4 regions of the Bacillus sp. FSL K6-3431 genome follow, and region 3 is predicted to be linked to each of the others. Evidence: riboswitches for the same ligand, from Rfam matches in the RefSeq annotation. Region 3 holds a riboswitch; each other region holds the start of a gene.
The links. A riboswitch is a leader RNA that binds a small molecule or an ion and turns the genes downstream of it on or off. The one in region 3 is predicted to bind S-adenosylmethionine.
Positions count from the first base shown of each region.

Region 1: linked by a shared signal. The riboswitch ahead of MHB53_RS04575 (sulfite exporter TauE/SafE family protein) and the one ahead of MHB53_RS11220 (YezD family protein) in region 3 are both predicted to bind S-adenosylmethionine.
Region 2: linked by a shared signal. The riboswitch ahead of metK (methionine adenosyltransferase) and the one ahead of MHB53_RS11220 (YezD family protein) in region 3 are both predicted to bind S-adenosylmethionine.
Region 4: linked by a shared signal. The riboswitch ahead of MHB53_RS22815 (aliphatic sulfonate ABC transporter substrate-binding protein) and the one ahead of MHB53_RS11220 (YezD family protein) in region 3 are both predicted to bind S-adenosylmethionine.

Region 1 is NZ_JBBOCT010000001.1:900,477-904,751, forward strand. It holds gene cysC (adenylyl-sulfate kinase) at 85-684, opposite strand; gene MHB53_RS04575 (sulfite exporter TauE/SafE family protein) at 730-1,491, opposite strand; SAM riboswitch class I at 1,901-2,001, opposite strand; gene MHB53_RS04580 (response regulator transcription factor) at 2,228-2,827, opposite strand; gene MHB53_RS04585 (sensor histidine kinase) at 2,824-3,948, opposite strand; gene mug (G/U mismatch-specific DNA glycosylase) at 4,066-4,275, opposite strand, start outside.
Region 2 is NZ_JBBOCT010000001.1:1,847,411-1,851,685, forward strand. It holds gene asnB (asparagine synthase (glutamine-hydrolyzing)) at 1-615, opposite strand, end outside; gene metK (methionine adenosyltransferase) at 1,030-2,232, opposite strand; SAM riboswitch class I at 2,407-2,529, opposite strand; gene MHB53_RS09455 (DUF2584 domain-containing protein) at 2,608-2,850, opposite strand; gene MHB53_RS09460 (alpha/beta hydrolase family protein) at 3,044-3,841, opposite strand; gene MHB53_RS09465 (ABC transporter substrate-binding protein) at 4,128-4,275, shown strand, end outside.
Region 3 is NZ_JBBOCT010000001.1:2,179,549-2,183,823, forward strand. It holds gene MHB53_RS11215 (sensor domain-containing phosphodiesterase) at 1-1,725, opposite strand, end outside; gene MHB53_RS11220 (YezD family protein) at 1,991-2,158, opposite strand; SAM riboswitch class I at 2,334-2,443, opposite strand; gene MHB53_RS11225 (J domain-containing protein) at 2,586-3,725, opposite strand; gene MHB53_RS11230 (Hsp70 family protein) at 3,897-4,275, opposite strand, start outside.
Region 4 is NZ_JBBOCT010000001.1:4,815,281-4,819,555, reverse strand. It holds gene MHB53_RS22820 (ABC transporter permease) at 1-834, opposite strand, end outside; gene MHB53_RS22815 (aliphatic sulfonate ABC transporter substrate-binding protein) at 920-1,900, opposite strand; SAM riboswitch class I at 2,107-2,219, opposite strand; gene MHB53_RS22810 (trans-sulfuration enzyme family protein) at 2,328-3,476, opposite strand; gene MHB53_RS22805 (IS256 family transposase) at 3,965-4,275, opposite strand, start outside.

The DNA.
Region 1 (4,275 bases), 1.3 Mb from region 3:
GAATATTAATATAATTATTCCTATGCGTCAACTATGTTTTGGGGAATAATTTTCCTATTTTTCAAATTGGATAGGATTTTGCTATTATAAATATCTTTTTTGCTTCAAAAACGCGATGATTATTTCAATCGATTCATCAATTGTGAGAACATTTGTATCAAGTGTAATTTCAGGATCAAATGGCTCTTCATACGGTGCATCAATACCAGTAAAACCTTTTATTTCACCAGATCTAGCTTTTTTATATAATCCTTTAGGATCACGGGTTTCACATGTTTCTAAACTTGCTTTTACATATATTTCGATAAATTCATCTGCATTTACAAGCTCGCGCACTAAAGTTCGATCTTCACGATATGGCGATATGAATGCAGTTAATGTAAATAATCCGGCATCAACCATTAGTTTTGAAACTTCACCAATTCTCCGGATATTCTCTGTCCTGTCTTCTGGACTAAATCCTAAATTCCTATTTAAACCATGTCGGACATTATCACCGTCAAGTCGATATGTGTGAATTCCTTGTATATATAATTCTTTCTCTAATGCTGTGGAAATGGTCGATTTACCTGATCCTGAAAGTCCGGTGAACCAAAGAACGGCACTTTTATGCTGCTTTAATTCCTGTCTATCTGACTTCGAAACCTCCGATTCATGCCACACAATATTTGTTGAAATTGTCATCGTTCCTTCCTCCTAAAAACTCCTATAGTATATAAGAAAAAATAACTAAATTAGTTTAAAGCCACTAATTAATATCATTATAGCCATAATGGTTCGCAATGGCTTCGCTGGAAATTTGGACGATAAGGTACTTCCAATTAGTACACCCGGTATAGACCCCATCAACAGGTTTATCATTAGTAAGTAATCGACATTACCAAAGCCAGCGTGCATGAATCCAGCAGCTGTAACTAATAAAAAAGCATGAGCAATATCGGTTCCGACTAATTCCGAGGGCCTCATCCGATAAAGGTAAAGCATAGCCAAGGCGAACATAGAACCTGACCCAATCGAGGTCAAACCGACAATAAAACCTAAAACTACTCCAACTACTATCGTTAACGTCCGTTTTTCATCCAAGGATTTCATTTGAAGTTTTGATTCAAATTTATTTTTTCGAAAAGTTTTAATAAGTGTTGTTACTGCAACTAAAATCAATGTATAACCTAGCGCATGTTTTATTATTAATTCTTGATTATGAAAAAAGGAATCAAATAGATGGAGGATTCCGACTGCACATATAGCACTTGGAATACTTCCGATGGCGAGATACTTAACTAACTTAAAATTAATGGTCTTTTGTCTCCAATGCTGAAAAGAACCGAATAATTTCGTAATAGAATTGTATGCAAGATCTGTTCCTACAGCTATTGAGGGACTTATACCAAATAAGATTAATATAGGTGTTAACAAAGCAGCTCCTCCAACACCTGTTAATCCAACCATAAATCCAATAAAAAGTCCCATCGCGATAATACCAATACTCATTAAACGCACTCCCCAGAAAAACCATTATAGATAGATCAGTTGGTGAAAAAGCGATGATTCCGATTGGTTTCCTATAGCTTGCCTAGTCACTGGTCAAGGTAAGAATCATCCTAAACGATATCATTGAACCCTATCATTTATAGGTAAATTATTAGCAGAAAAATAGAATGTACACCTCATAATGATCAAAACCCCTCTCCTTTTACATTTATACAAAAAAGGCATCTTTTTAATCGACACTTTGGTCGATTAGAAAGATGCCTTTAGTTGACTAATTGGCATGTATTACTACTTTCTTAAATTATATGACATTCTTTTAACAGCTCACATCTACAGTCAAGATTATGTTTATGACCCAATAAAACCCACTTCTACATGATTAAGAAGAGGGTTTTAAACATTTTTTCTCTTCTTATCTATTAAGCTTTCGCTTATTGGAATTGGCACAGTACTATGCAGTCTGTTGCCGAGGATTCATTGGGCCACTCCCTCAACCTCTCTGGATAAGATCTGATTTATTAAGTTGAGATTCATATTACATGATTAAAATTCCAAAGTCAATGATTTTTCTGAATTTATTTTTAATCCCATCTGTTTTATCGGTTTTATACTTCTGCTAGCTATCATTTTTCAGTAAAACCTTAAAAATGAATAGTCTTTGTCTGTATAGAATCAATTTTTATAAAGCGTTTTTCAAGAAAAACAAGCTCGAAAGTCAGTATATCGACTTTCAAGCTTATTTAAACCAGCCTTTTTTCCTTGATTGGGTGATCGCTTCAATTCTGTTCGTCACCTCTAGCTTATCTAATATTTGTGAAATATAATTTCGTACTGTTCCAGATTTAATACTTAACTCTTTCGCAATCTCATTTGTGTTTCTTCCTTCTGCCACGAGTTCTAAAACAGCCTTCTCACGTTCAGTAAGTGGATTTTCTTCACTATAGAGGTCATCCATTAATTCTGGTGCATATTCACGCTTTCCCGCCATAACGTTGCGGATTGTATTAGCTAATTCATCACTAGGACTGTCCTTGAGTAAATAGCCCCTTACACCAGCTTTGATCGCTCGCTGAAAATAACCCGATCGTGCAAATGTAGTTAGCACGATAACCTTACAGCCCGTATTTTTTAACTCTTCTGCTGCTTCCAGCCCACTCTTTTTTGGCATTTCAATATCCATAATACAAATATCCGGATTATGTTTTTTCACGAGTGCAATTGCTTCTACTCCATTGCATGCCTTTCCGACAACTTCTATGTCATCTTCCAAGTTGAGCAATGATCCAAGAGCACCTAACATCATTTGCTGGTCTTCCGCAATAACGATTCGAATCAATGCGCATCCTCCTTAACTACACTAGGAACTTTCATAATAATTGTTGTACCATCTTCTGATATAATATCTAAGTTTCCATTAATAAATTCCAATCGTTCTCTTATTCCTTTTAAGCCATGCTTATCGGAAAGGTCCGTATTAGCGATCATTCCGCCCCCATTATCATGAACGGTAATGCATATATCATTGGTTGATTGTTTAATCGTAATATGGCAGGAAGTTGCTTTACTATGTTTTACAACATTTGTGACTGCTTCTTTCATACACATACTTAAAATATTTTCAAGAAATAAAGAAACATTGGATAGGTTTACATGGTGATCCCCACTGAAATTAATTCCAGCTGCTTTAAGTATTTGTTTTACACGAATGATTTCTTCCTTTAATCGTATCCCACGCATTTGTGAAACCATTGTTCTTACTTCATTTAGTGCTGTTCTGGCCGTTTGCTGGACATCTTTTATTTCTGACCGCGCTTGTTCTGGATCCTTATAGATTAATTTCCTAGCCAAGTCGCTTTTTAAACCGATAAGCGAGAGTTTTTGACCGAGTGTATCATGTAAGTCGCGAGCAATTCGTTGTCGCTCTTCCTGTTTTACAAGTTCAGATATTTTTGTATTAGCATCTTCTAGTTGTTCTTCTAGTTTATCTTGTTTTTTTCGATTATAAAGGTTAAATGGTAGTAAAATTACACTAATCCAAATAATAATAATAAAAGGTAATTGGCTTAAAAATAATGGATTTTGGATGACAATATTATAATTAATAGAAACAGTCGTGAACACAAGATGGATGATATAAAGTGTTAAAAATGCAATTCGATTTTTAATATTTCCATTGTAATAAGCAATATAAAAAGCGAAATAGACATATTGAAAAATGATCGTCATCGTAATTGAAATAGCAATTAAAATACTCGTCCACAAATAGACGGGCCATTTCGTTGAGATGAACGCAAAACGATAGGCGATAAAAAATAAAATGGTCAGTATTAATCCAATGATGATCTCAATTGTTTTTGAAGATTGAAAGATAAAATAAAATGGCAAAATACTGAAAACCGTCCATATATAAGGAGATATACCTGAACCTTTTAAAGATTTAATCATTCTTTTTTTCATAAACTACCTCTTCTTTGAAAAACTTAGCTTTTTTTTCCATTATAACATAATGCTATCACTTCTATCAGGCAGGGATAGTTTGTTCGTAACTGAATAAAGTTTAAATATAACAAAGCTCTAATTATTATGATTTAGTCTTGGAAGCTCGCTATAAATGGCTGCAATTTCCTCTATTGGTATCCTTACTAATCCACTAGATGATGGAGCGACAAAATCGAGTGTTCCGGGAATGACCGATTTTGTTTGCCCCCCCCACGGAAGCTTCTTCAGACCGCTGTATTGCTGGTATACTCCTTTTCCAACAAAGCAGACAATCTTTGGTTTATA
Region 2 (4,275 bases), 330 kb from region 3:
TGGCTCTAACTTTTTTATCCCGATTGTCATCGTGTCAGGTTCTGGTACGAATTGATATGTCATATAGTGCTGTAAGGCATCATAATTAATATCTTGTTCTTCCGTCGCGAGTAAAATGCTTTTCTTTTCAGATGCAAATAATGTTCGTCCCGCTTCTTCTTTATAAAAGAACGGCTTAATTCCAAATTGATCACGCGCGCCAAAAAGCTCTTGTTTTTCTTTATCCCAGATCATAAAAGCAAACATGCCACGCAATTTATCAACTACTTTTTCTTTTACTTGACTGTATAAAGCAATGATTACTTCCGTGTCTGATGCTGTTTGAAATGCCGTTCCGGATTTCACAAGTTCTTCACGGAGTTCAACAAAGTTGTAAATCTCGCCATTAAATATGATCCAATATCTCTCATTTTCAAAAGCTAAAGGCTGTTGACCACTTTCAATATCAATAATACTTAAGCGTCGAAAACCGAACTGAATATGTTCATCTTCAAAATACCCTTCATCATCTGGACCTCTGTGGGTAATTAAATCATTCATTTGTTTAAATAATTCTTGATCAGGAGCTTTAATTTCCAAAGCTTGATCATGGATACAACCAATAAAACCGCACATATACATGCCACCTACTCTATTTAAATTCAAGTGTGAGTTCAAAAAGGAGGATAAAAAGGGCCGAGAAGTTCTAGGAAGTGTAGCCTTCGAGCATCACAACACTTGCACAGGATGTGCTGACTTCTGTGTTGCTCACAGGACGTGAGCGATCTTAACAGAAGTTCCTTTCCCATAAGTGAGGAGCGAAGAAGCTGACAACGAAATTCGATAGCAATTTTTACCGGACTTTTTGAACATCCTATTCAAGCGCAATGTTTAGATAATCAATGCGTCGCATACTTGTTAATACTAACACTTTTCACTTCATTTAGCAGTATTAATTGTGAATATGCTGTGGAAAAAAGTTTTCTAAAAATTTCAATAGTGACAAAAAAAACAGAGCTGCATTTTCACGCAGCTCTATTATAAATGGAATTATTTATTTTGAGCCGATACTTTGATTGCTTCTGCTTTGTCTGTTTTTTCCCAAGGTAAATCTATATCAGTACGACCGAAATGTCCATAGGCAGCTGTTTGCTTATAAATTGGTCGACGAAGGTCTAGCATCCGGATAATCCCTACTGGACGAAGATCAAAGTTTTCCCTAATGGCCTGAACAAACACATCTTCCGATACTTTTCCTGTTCCAAATGTATCAACAGAAATGGATACTGGTTGCGCCACACCGATTGCATATGCAAGTTGTACTTCACATTTATCAGCAAGGCCAGATGCAACAATATTTTTAGCTACATAACGCGCTGCATATGCTGCTGATCTATCCACTTTTGTTGGATCTTTTCCAGAAAAAGCTCCCCCACCATGGCGAGCGTAGCCCCCATAAGTATCAACGATAATTTTCCGCCCAGTCAAGCCTGCGTCTCCCTGCGGCCCACCAATGACAAAACGACCTGTTGGATTAATAAAATATTTCGTTTCGTCATCAAGTAATTCAGCAGGAACAACAGGCGTAATTACATGATCTTTTATATCTTGCTGAATTTGCTCCAAGCTAATATCAGGATGATGCTGAGTCGATAATACAATCGTATCAACTCTAACTGGCTTATCATTTTTATCATACTCAACAGTTACTTGCGTTTTTCCATCTGGACGTAAATATGATAGTATACTTTCTTTTCTAACTTGAGCCAATCTGAATGCAAGTTTATGTGCAAGCGAAATTGGTAAAGGCATTAATTCTTCCGTTTCATTACAAGCATAACCAAACATTAGCCCTTGGTCACCAGCACCAATCTCCTCTATTTCTTCTTCGGACATCGCTCTTTCACGCGCTTCAAGTGCTGTGTTTACTCCTGCTGCAATATCTGGAGATTGTTCATCAATTGATGTAAGTACAGCACAAGTTTCTGCATCAAATCCATATTTTGCACGATCATAGCCAATTTCCTTAATCGTATCGCGGACAATTTTAGGTATATCGACATACGTACTTGTTGTAATTTCTCCTGCTACAAGGACTAAGCCAGTTGTAACAGATGTTTCACAGGCAACGCGAGCATTCGCGTCCTTTGCCAATATCGAATCTAATATAGAATCAGAGATTTGGTCACAAATCTTATCCGGGTGCCCCTCTGTTACAGATTCTGACGTAAATAAACGGCGATTATGTGTCATCGGTCATCCTCCTATACACTAATATCTTTCCTATTTTAATAATACTCATTTCCTAAAATGATGTTATTCATTCAGGCAATAAATAAAAGGCAACGGTGTCTATTTATAAAAAAATAAAAACCTTTCCTATTAAATCTGTGAGGAAAGGTTTTATTACATGTGCCGAGCCTTTCACTCTTATCGTTCAAGGCTTTCGCCTTGCAACAGGTTAGCACCTTTCTTACTGGAATTGCTTCCTTTTGTAAGTAGGTTGCTGGGTTTCACAGGGCCTGCCCCTCCACCATCTCAGGATAAGAGTATCCATTCATTACAAAATCATAGCGTACTTAGTTATGGCATGTCAACAAATAAAACTTTTATTATACCGGCTTTACATTAATTAACGGAATGCAATGATACAAGTTGATATGTTATCAACGTATTCTCATTTTCCCATTCTATTTTCTGAATAATTGCTGTTGCACGATTTTCACTTTTTAACGAATACCGCACTTCCATTGGAATATCAATTGGATACAGTCTATAACCTGACTTTTCAAGCGTAAAGAGGTTTTCTTCTTGCCTTTTCTCCTTACCTTTCGTAACGATCAGTGTGTTTAACTCTAACGGCATGCCCATTGAATTCCCTCCTTAATTTTGGCCCACACGACGTGGATCACAACGGCGTTGCCACACCACGTGGCGCCCTTAGCTGTTGTTCCTTTATTGTGTCTTAGCTAACGACCCGATGTACACGATGCCACCGGCACCACACAGTACGTGGCAATCATAGGGCGGCCAGCACTATTACCTAAGTGCCTATTGTTCCTAATTATACATGACTTTCCTGTTGTTTCATCCATGTGCATAAATCGGTTACGATTTTCCGATTAATTACTGGTGGAAAATAATGTGTATAGGTATCAAAGTACCATGTATTTACCTTTTTTTCGAGCGACTGTAATCTTTTTTCGAGTCGCCAAGCATGTTCTATGGATACATTATCGTCTAACTCTCCATGAATGATAAGGACTGGAGCTTGCATTTTTTCTAGTTCATATAGAGGTGTCCTGTACTCAAATGCTTGAGCTGCAGTTTGAGGAGAACCTCCTATCACCCGCTTCATCATTCTCCTCATATCTTTACGCTCCATATATGTAAGTGCTACATCAGATACCCCGCCCCATGTAACAATCGATGCTGCATCGTTATGTTTTAATCCGGTAAATAAAGCCATCACACCACCGCGGGAAAAGCCAAATATATGAATACGATTTTCCTTTACAGCTGGATGGCTTTTTAATATTTCGTAGCCTGTGAATGCATCCTCACGATCTGCCCCTGCAAAGTCTTCATTTCCTTCTCCACCACGATTCCCACGATAATAAGGTGCAAACACAACAAATCCCTCTGAAGCAAATTGAGCAATCCTCGCTGGCCTAACCATCCCTATACTTTTAATCCCCCCTCTTAAATATAAAAATCCTTCGTATAAGCCCTGTTTCTTTGGCTTAGCTAATAGTCCTTTTACCTTAAGCCCTGAAGAAAAATATGTCACGATCCATAAATGAATCGTTGGATTCGGTGAAGGAAACGCTTGTACATCTAAGATTAATTTTTTGTTTTTCACGAAGCTCCCACCTCCATTATTGGATATTTGTTTTTATTTTATCTAGCTTCACCACTTATCGATTAGTATACTTCCCGCGTCTCATTTCAATAAGTCGAGAACGAAGGCCCACTTGACGTGGGTTACTTCGGCGTTGCCACCGGATGTGGTATTAATAGCCGATGATCCTCGCAAGGCGCTTACGCTTTTCTTTTGAGGTTATCACATATTGCTGCGCCTATCATACGATATGTTAGCCTTTAATTATCTTTTGCCATCCATGGCACACATAAGGAGGAAACCCAATATGAAGAAATGGTTCAAAACTAGCATCTTTTTACTTATTGCTGCTTGTACTGTACTCGCTATTACTGCCTGTTCAGCAAAAACTAGCTTACAAAAGGTGAGAGTCGCAGAAGTAACTCGTTCTATATTCTATGCTCCCCAATATGTTG
Region 3 (4,275 bases):
CGCTACGTTTTCAGTAATTTCAATATTAAGATTTGCAGGATTCACATTGTACTTTTCTAGACTCCGCTTTAAATAGTCATATAGACTTACATGTAAAAAGTGACGTGGCGAAATATTCACCGATAAGGTAAATTCATCAGTCTCGCTTACATTCCATTTCTCCAATTGTTCAAATGATTGCTCAATGACCCATTCACCAATCGGTATAATAAGTCCCGTGGATTCAGCCAAATTGATGAACTCCATTGGGGTGACTAGGCCACGCTCTGGGTGGTTCCAGCGTATCAATGACTCAAAGCCGATGATTTTTCCTGATAGACAGTCGATTTGTGGTTGATAGTATAATTCAAATTCATTTAAATCTAATGCTCTGCGCATATTCATTTCAATGATTAAATCATTGGCCATCACACTAAACATATTACTTGTAAACCGCGCTTTCACGTTACGGATATTTTTCTTTCTTCCCATGTTTAAAGCAATTTGTGCGGTTTGTAAACATTTCTTTGCATCATCGCCATGATCAGGATAAATACTCACACCATAGCTATGTGTCATATACACTTCCTGTCCCAAAATATACATGGGTTGTAATAATTGATTCATCACTTGTTCAATAGAATCCATTGCTACATTCGTATCACGTCCCGCTGGAAGGAAAATGGCGAAATGATCAAAACCGATACGTCCTAATATCCCATTATCACCGAATATTTCTTGAATACTGTTAGCTGTATGAATGATCACTTCATCCCCCCCGGCATGGCCGAGAACATCTTGGATATTGCTAAATTGATCAAGCTTTAAGTAAACCATTAAACCTTTTTCTTTCACCTTTATCTTTTGCATTTTTTTATTTACTAATTCAAAAAATGCATACTGGTTGGATAGCCCTGTTAACTGATCTACATATGCAAGTTGTTTCATTTCATTTTCCGTTTCAATTCGCTGTTTACGTTCAAATAGGAAGCTTATCATATCAACCAGCGTCCTAACAGTCTCTTGGTTTAATTCAGTCCATATCCTTTGCGAGAAGGATTCACAGCAAAGTATCCCTAAAATACCAGTACTTAAAACAAGTGGTACTTCCAATATTGATTGTGTTTCCGTTACTTCTTGAAAATATTTGAACTTATACCCAAGTACTGCATCCTCTGAAATATCTTCTACAGCAAAAGATCTTCCATTTAGTATTTGTTCGAAATATAATGGCGCATCCTTTTGTTCATATACCCAATCAGAAAAACATTCATCGATATTGCGATTGAATGAATATTGACATTGCAAACTTGTCTTGTCTTCATTAAATAACCATATACTTACACGGTCCGCATCAAGGACCGTTGTAATCGTTTGACAAATTTCTTGTATTAACGATTCAATAGCCTCTTTCGACATTAGCTTTGACTTTGCCAATTCAAACAAACGATGTTGTTGCATGCGTAGCATCTTCTCATGCTCTAATGATAAATATAATCGTCTTTGATCACATGGTGACATATACAGAAGTAGCGATTCTTCCTCAAATGGCACAGAAATAACTTCATAACGTCGACTGTTCATATCCATATAAAACAGTTCCTCTGTGACGTCTTCTTGCCTCTTAATGCGCTGCAAAATTTTTTCGCTATTATTGTTCAATACATTGCAACGATCACTAATCGAAGTATATGTATGGTTTTTCATGTGGTATAGCAATACACAGGGAGCTTGCTGCTCATCCATGCTGTTGCCCCCTTCTTAGAAAATGTTAAATTCCGACAAATCATTATCGATTATTATATCGACTCAACAAAAAATATTTCCAGTAAGATATTAAAATAATATTCGAACGATGTCGAAAACACCGTGCATTTTGTCGAAAAAAAACACGATTTACTATTCAGGAATATCCTTAAATAGTAAACCGCTAGCTGGCTTAAAAGTTAATTTAATGTGTTTTCTTAATTTAAACTCGGTTACTTATTCTTACAACTTTTCAAATTTGTCTTTACTTTTTTACTGAGCCAAGTTTAGTTGCCTGTGAAAATCGCTTTTTTTCATTTTTTTCAATTTGTGTAACCTTACCATCATGCACGGTAATAACGATAGAACCATAGTCAATACTGCTTAATTCCGATTTAATGTAATCAATTACTTTTTCATCTTGGGTAGCCATTGCCATCCCCTCCATTTCTTAAATAAAATGTCAGATCCATAGTGCTTACACAACATTAAGAGTGTAGAAATAGGTATATAATTAATTAAAATTCATGCGTTCCTAACGAACAAAAAACCTCCAACTCTAGTACATATGAGTGGAGGTTCAACGGACATCATGCCCAATTAAAGCACACTCATCTTTAGAATACATAGTATTCTTCTGAAATTAGCACCATACAATATACAATTGCTGGTTGCTGAGGCATCGCAGGGTCAGTCCCTCCGCCTCTCTCGATAAGTTTTACTATTCAGTTATTTAGAATTTTTTAAATAAAGCTATGTATAATATTGTAAATTACTTTTCACTTTGCGTCAATCCCATTTTTAAAAATGGTTAAACATACATATAAAGCACTATATTAAAATTAATTAATACGCTGCATTTAAATAATGCCAAAAGTTTTTAACAAACTAAGAGCAACGATACTGTAGCCGATAAATGCCCGAAATTTCTTACCACGTCGGTAATATAAAATCGCGACAATTATTCCTAAAAGAGGCGCTGCTGTTAATAAAGTAAGAAGCAAACCGACAATCAACGTTACAATGATAGATGATTTATCCAACCATGAATTAGCTGAATCTGAGTCTGCCCCGGACTTTTCACGGGCAACGTATTTTTTTAATTCCACAATACGAGCATTTAAATCATGATCCTTTTTATCATTTAACTTATCAGCAATTGCAACTAAATATTCAACTCCATCTAAGCTATCTCCTGGCTGAATATTATCGACAAAATGTAGTATCATGTTTAATTCCTTTTCACGTTCTTCTTCATTTTTAGGTATCGAGAGGATTGTTTTGCGCACACGATTAAAATCAGTGATATACATATTAACCATATTACCTGGTAACATTAAGAAATCAATAAAAGTCGGTATAAAGTCAATTGTTTTTTCAACCTTTTTATTTCTCATTAGCTTGTTAATGAGAGTTTTTATCTCTTTATATTTTTTTTGTTTCTTGTATATCCGAACTAATAGCTCATATGGCTCACTTTTTTCTGGAAAGTGGGAAATAAATTGCTTACCTGCCTTTTCAGCTTCGTTATTTTGTTCGATTTGTTGATGAGAATATATTGTATAATAATAGCGAAACATATAATCATCTTCTGTCATTGGTTGCATACTTTTCAATTGTCGCAATACATATGCAATATTACCGAGCATATACTCACAAACAATATCTGCTCTCAATAAATCCATACTTGGATCGCCATTAACCATTTCTTGCTTTACTAAATCAAGTGCATCCTCGTACTCACTTTGTTCTATTAATTGAAGAATATGATCCAGCACATTGTCGTATATACTTTCCGGATGGAACATCTGATCATAAGCAATCCTCTCGTTAGCATTGCTTAATATTTCATATGCTTTTCGAATCAACTTAAATTCTTCTGGGTGCTTTTCATTCGTATACATTCTAATTTTACGATGATAGGCTCGCTTTATTTCCTCTTCTGTCGCCTCGTAATCTACTTCTAATATTTCGTAATATGTTAAAGTTTCCGTTATCATTCTTTCGTCACCTATCAATAAAATATAATTTAGAAAAGCACAAGCGTCCTTTTTGCATAATCCTAACATTGGCTATGTGTTTTATATTACAGTTGATTTTTGGCTCAACACTATTCTTTAACTATAAAATGTGATTTCTATTAAAAATTAAATGCTCTACCTTATCTTTACCTAGAGAAGTGAAGATAATTGCTGCTCAAGCTTTTTGATTAAAACGATATTTCCCGTTTCGATCGCATGAGTTAAAGCAGTAAGTAATCCGCCGATTATTTCGTTCTTTTCTGGTGAATTATGTTCCATCTTTCGTTTTGCCTGTAATGTTAGCGCATGTACACTAGCTAGTAGTTCCGAATCAACACGCTCATTTTCCAAACGAGCAAACGATTGATCGATTTCTTTATCAGACATAACCCCTGGTTGGTATTGAATTACTTGTGTTACCTTTTTACCTGTACTTAAAATCTTTGCGTCCACTTGAATCAAACCATTAATATCATAATTGAAGGTTACTTCAAGAGATTGCCGTCCAGCAAGGTCGCGGGGAATACCA
Region 4 (4,275 bases), 2.6 Mb from region 3:
TAAGCTATCTTGCCAGCGAAGTGATTTCTCTTCTAATTTTTTTAGCAATGAATCGGTTATTTTACCAATAACTGCAAATAAGCAAATACTTGCAATAATCAATTCAGGTGAATACGTATTTTGTCCTACGACGAGTAAGTAACCAAGTCCTTGACTTGCGCCCATAATTTCTGCAGCAACAACGAACATCCAGCCAAGCCCCATGCCACTCCGTAAGCCAACTAGGAATGATGGTAAGGAAGCTGGAAGAATAATTTTTCTCAACGTTTCAGTTGAAGTGAATCCATAAATTTTCCCAACTTCAATTAGTTTTCGATCTACTCCTTGAATCCCAGAAACAATATTCAAATAGACTGGAAAAAAAACACCGACAGCGATTAATACCACTTTTGAAGATTCACCAATTCCCATCCAGAGGATAAACAGGGGCACCCACGCAAGTGATGGAATCGACCGAAATGCCTGTATAAGCGGATCCATTAGTTTTTCCAATACAGTAAAATATCCTACTGCTGACCCAAACAAGACCGCAGCTATCGTTCCGAGTAAGAAACCTGCCGCAACTCTAAACACCGTTGTTCCAACATGACCGAAGAGTGTACCTGCTGCGCCCATTTCGAAAATTTCTTGCACGATCCTAGTTGGTGCTGGTAACAGATGAGCTTCAATTAGTCCAACTCTCGCTGCTGCCTCCCAAAAAATTAATAGAACGAAAGGAATAATACTTCCTAATAACCATTTCTCATTATTTTTCCATAGAGAATTTTCAGTCAAGCGCGTCTTCGGCTTTCCCACTGCAACTCCAATTGTTTCGCTTCTTTCACTCATCTTCATTACCGCCCTTTACTTATTGAAATTAAATGCGTAAGCGCTGGAGCAAGACATATGTCCTAAAATCAACTATCAATTATAAACAAATTTATTCTCTATCAGCATCGAAATAGCTTGAGTTAATTAAGTCATCTACGACTTTTTCAATATTTGTTTTAGATTCAATGATACCTTCCGATTTGAGCACATCACCAGCTGCTTGAATCACATCCCTTTGATCATCTCCCGGTGCCGAAGTAGAAAAATCATTACGCTCAAGCTGAATTTTTGCTACATCTAAATCAATTTGTGCTTCTTTTGCTAAAATTTCTGCCGTTTCTTCTGGATTATCAATCGCCCATAAGCGCGCTTGTTCATATACTTCAATTACTTTTTTCACATAATCAGGATACTTTTTCGCAAAATCTTCACGAACGTTCAATACGCCATATGTGTTAAAATCCGGATTTCTGAAGAAGAGATTAGCTCCGACTTCCTTTTCTACACGAGCCATATGTGGATCTAGTCCTGCCCAGGCATCAACCTCACCTGCAAGAAGTGCTGCTGCACCATCTCCATGCTGTAAATTGACGATTTCCACATCTTTTGCAGATAGACCACTATCTTCTAGCGCTCTTAATAAAAATATATAAGGATCTGTTCCTAATGTTGCCGCTACTTTTTTCCCTTTTAAATCTTCAACTGCTGTAATTGTTTTGTCAGTAGAAACAAGCGCTGTCCATTCAGGTTTAGAATAAATATATACAGATTCAATTGGAGAACCTTTCGCTTTCGCCATTAGTGCTGCTGCTCCAGCAGATGATCCAAAATCAACACTTTTGGAATTTAAGAACTCAAGGGCTTTATTACTTCCATGACTTAAAACAAACTCGACTTCAATCCCTTCCTCTTCGAACAACTTTTCAGCAAAGCCTTTTTCTTTTAAAACAAGACTTGTTGGCGAATAATGTGCATAATCTAGAATTATTTTTTTCGGTTTACCCGGCTCTTCACTTGCATTTGCAGAGCAAGCTGCTAACGCAACCGCTAATGTAAAGATTAATAATGTTTTAATAGTCCATGATTTCATTTGAAATCCCCCCACTTATATAATTAATCACATAATATTACTTGGTTTAACTTTATACATGATAGATAAGAACCTCTTTGCCACCGGAAATGGCGTTTAGTGGTTCCTTCTATTTGCATTTTTCCTTTTATATAGCATTTGTACCTTTTTAAAATAAACATAAAAAAGCCCCCTTCCTAAGAAGAGGGCGTTATATACGATTCCTCCTCTTATCTTCCAGATCAATGATCTGTAGGATGTAGCACCTTCTCAAACATAATAATGTTTGCAGGTTGCCGGGCTTCACAGGGCCTATTCCCTCCGCCACTCTCGATAAGAGATTACATTTAATTGTCAAATACTTATTCGTTGACCATGTATTGCAGTATAAACGATTGTTTTGTTGCTGTCAAATGATTTTTAGAAAATTAATGCAATATATCCAATTTCAATTGTTCACTGCTTTAGCAATAGCCTGCTGTAGTTGAATAATAATATCTTGCTCATTTTCGATACCAATTGAGATACGAACGACACTTTTATTTATTCCAAGCTTCTCTTGGGACTCGCGAGGTAAGTTTCGATGTGAAGTACCAAATGGATAAGAAACAGTTGTCTCAACTCCACCTAAAGAAGGCACAATTTTAATCCAGCCAAGTGTAGAGAAAAACAAGCGAATATCACATTGTTTAGCCAATTCAACAGTTACTACAGCTCCGTTTCCATATTTAGAAACCGCTTTTGGATAAAATACCTTTTTAACATTTTCATTATTTTCAAGAAAGTCTGCCACAGATTGTGCATTAGCTGATTGTTTTTCCATACGCAAAGCGAGTGTCTTTACTCCTCTGCATGTAAGCCAAGCTTCAAATGGACTTAAATTTCCACCTAAGTTGACAATTTTTTGTCGCGCCTTTTTCACAAGTTCTTCTGTTCCAACAATCACGCCAGCCGACACATCACTATGTCCACCGAGATATTTTGTTGCACTATGAACAACGAGATCTACTCCAGCTTTATAAGGCTGAAGCAAGTATGGGGTTGCAAACGTATTATCAACCATCGAACACAATTGATATTCTTTAGCAATTTTTACAAGTGTAGTAATATTTTCTACTCTTAAAAATGGATTTGTAATACTTTCCGTATAAAGTAACTTAGTATTAGGGCGGATCGCTGACAATACCTCAGCTTCATTAGAAAATGAGACAAATGTAACGTCTACACCAAAGTTTTTTAATTCCTCGGACAATAGATGATACGTACCCCCGTACAAATCCTCACATGCGATAATATGATCCCCGTGTTTAACGACCGCAAGTAATCCAGCCAGAATCGCAGACATACCTGATGATGCAGCAACACCAGATTCTGCTCCTTCTAATGTTGCTACTGCTGCTCCGAGTTCATCCGTATTCGGATTTCCATATCTCGAATACAAGTATGGCGTCTCTCCTTCAAAATAACTTTCCAATTCGTCGAGGTTTTGGAAAGCAAATGACGATGTTTGATAAATAGGCGAAACCTTCGCTGTAAAGTTTTTATTTTGTTTTTGTGATTGATGCACTGCCATAGTGTCAAATGAAACGTCGCTCATTATATTGGGTCACTCCTATGTTTGTAGCAAATGTGAAATTCAATAATTGTGATTATACTCACAATTATAAGAGTTGTCAAAAAAAGAGACTCCAAGAACTTTTGGGTTGTGATTAATAATACTGATTCATGTAGCCCTTAAGGCAAATATATTCGGAATGAATCTATTACTGCCTAGCGTGATCCAATCTTACTGACCGTCGGTAGGGCAATTTACTGATAGTTCGAGTACAATTACTAGCATACTCGCACAACTATAACTAGTTAATATCGACTATTACTGGCCACTCAGCTATTTTATGAGCCACTCACGTGATTTACTGGCCACTCGGCTATTTTATGAGCCACTCACGTGATTTACTAGTCAAGTCCAGACAATTGTGTAATTTAGTTTACAATGTTTTCTTTATGATATTTAGTTATAGTTGGCTATTTTATTTCATCAAGTGAAAAGGGGGTACCCCCTTTTCACTTGATGAAATTGTCATTTTATAAACTCTTTTTTCCGCTTCGTTCTCTGTTTTCATAATCCATTAGTATTGCACCGATAAGTCGAAATGCAGATTGATTATTCGGGAAGATACGTATGACTCTTTCTCTCCTGCGAACCTCCTGATTAAGCCTTTCAAGTGAATTTGTGCTCGCTAGATAACGATGATAACGAGAAGGCTGGTTGAGAAATTGAATGGCATCTTCGAAGCCATCCTCTAAAATTTCAATTGCTTTCTGGACCTTTGCTTCTTCTTCATATTTATCGACAAATTGCTCTTTATATTGGCGAGCTTCTTCTACTGAAATAC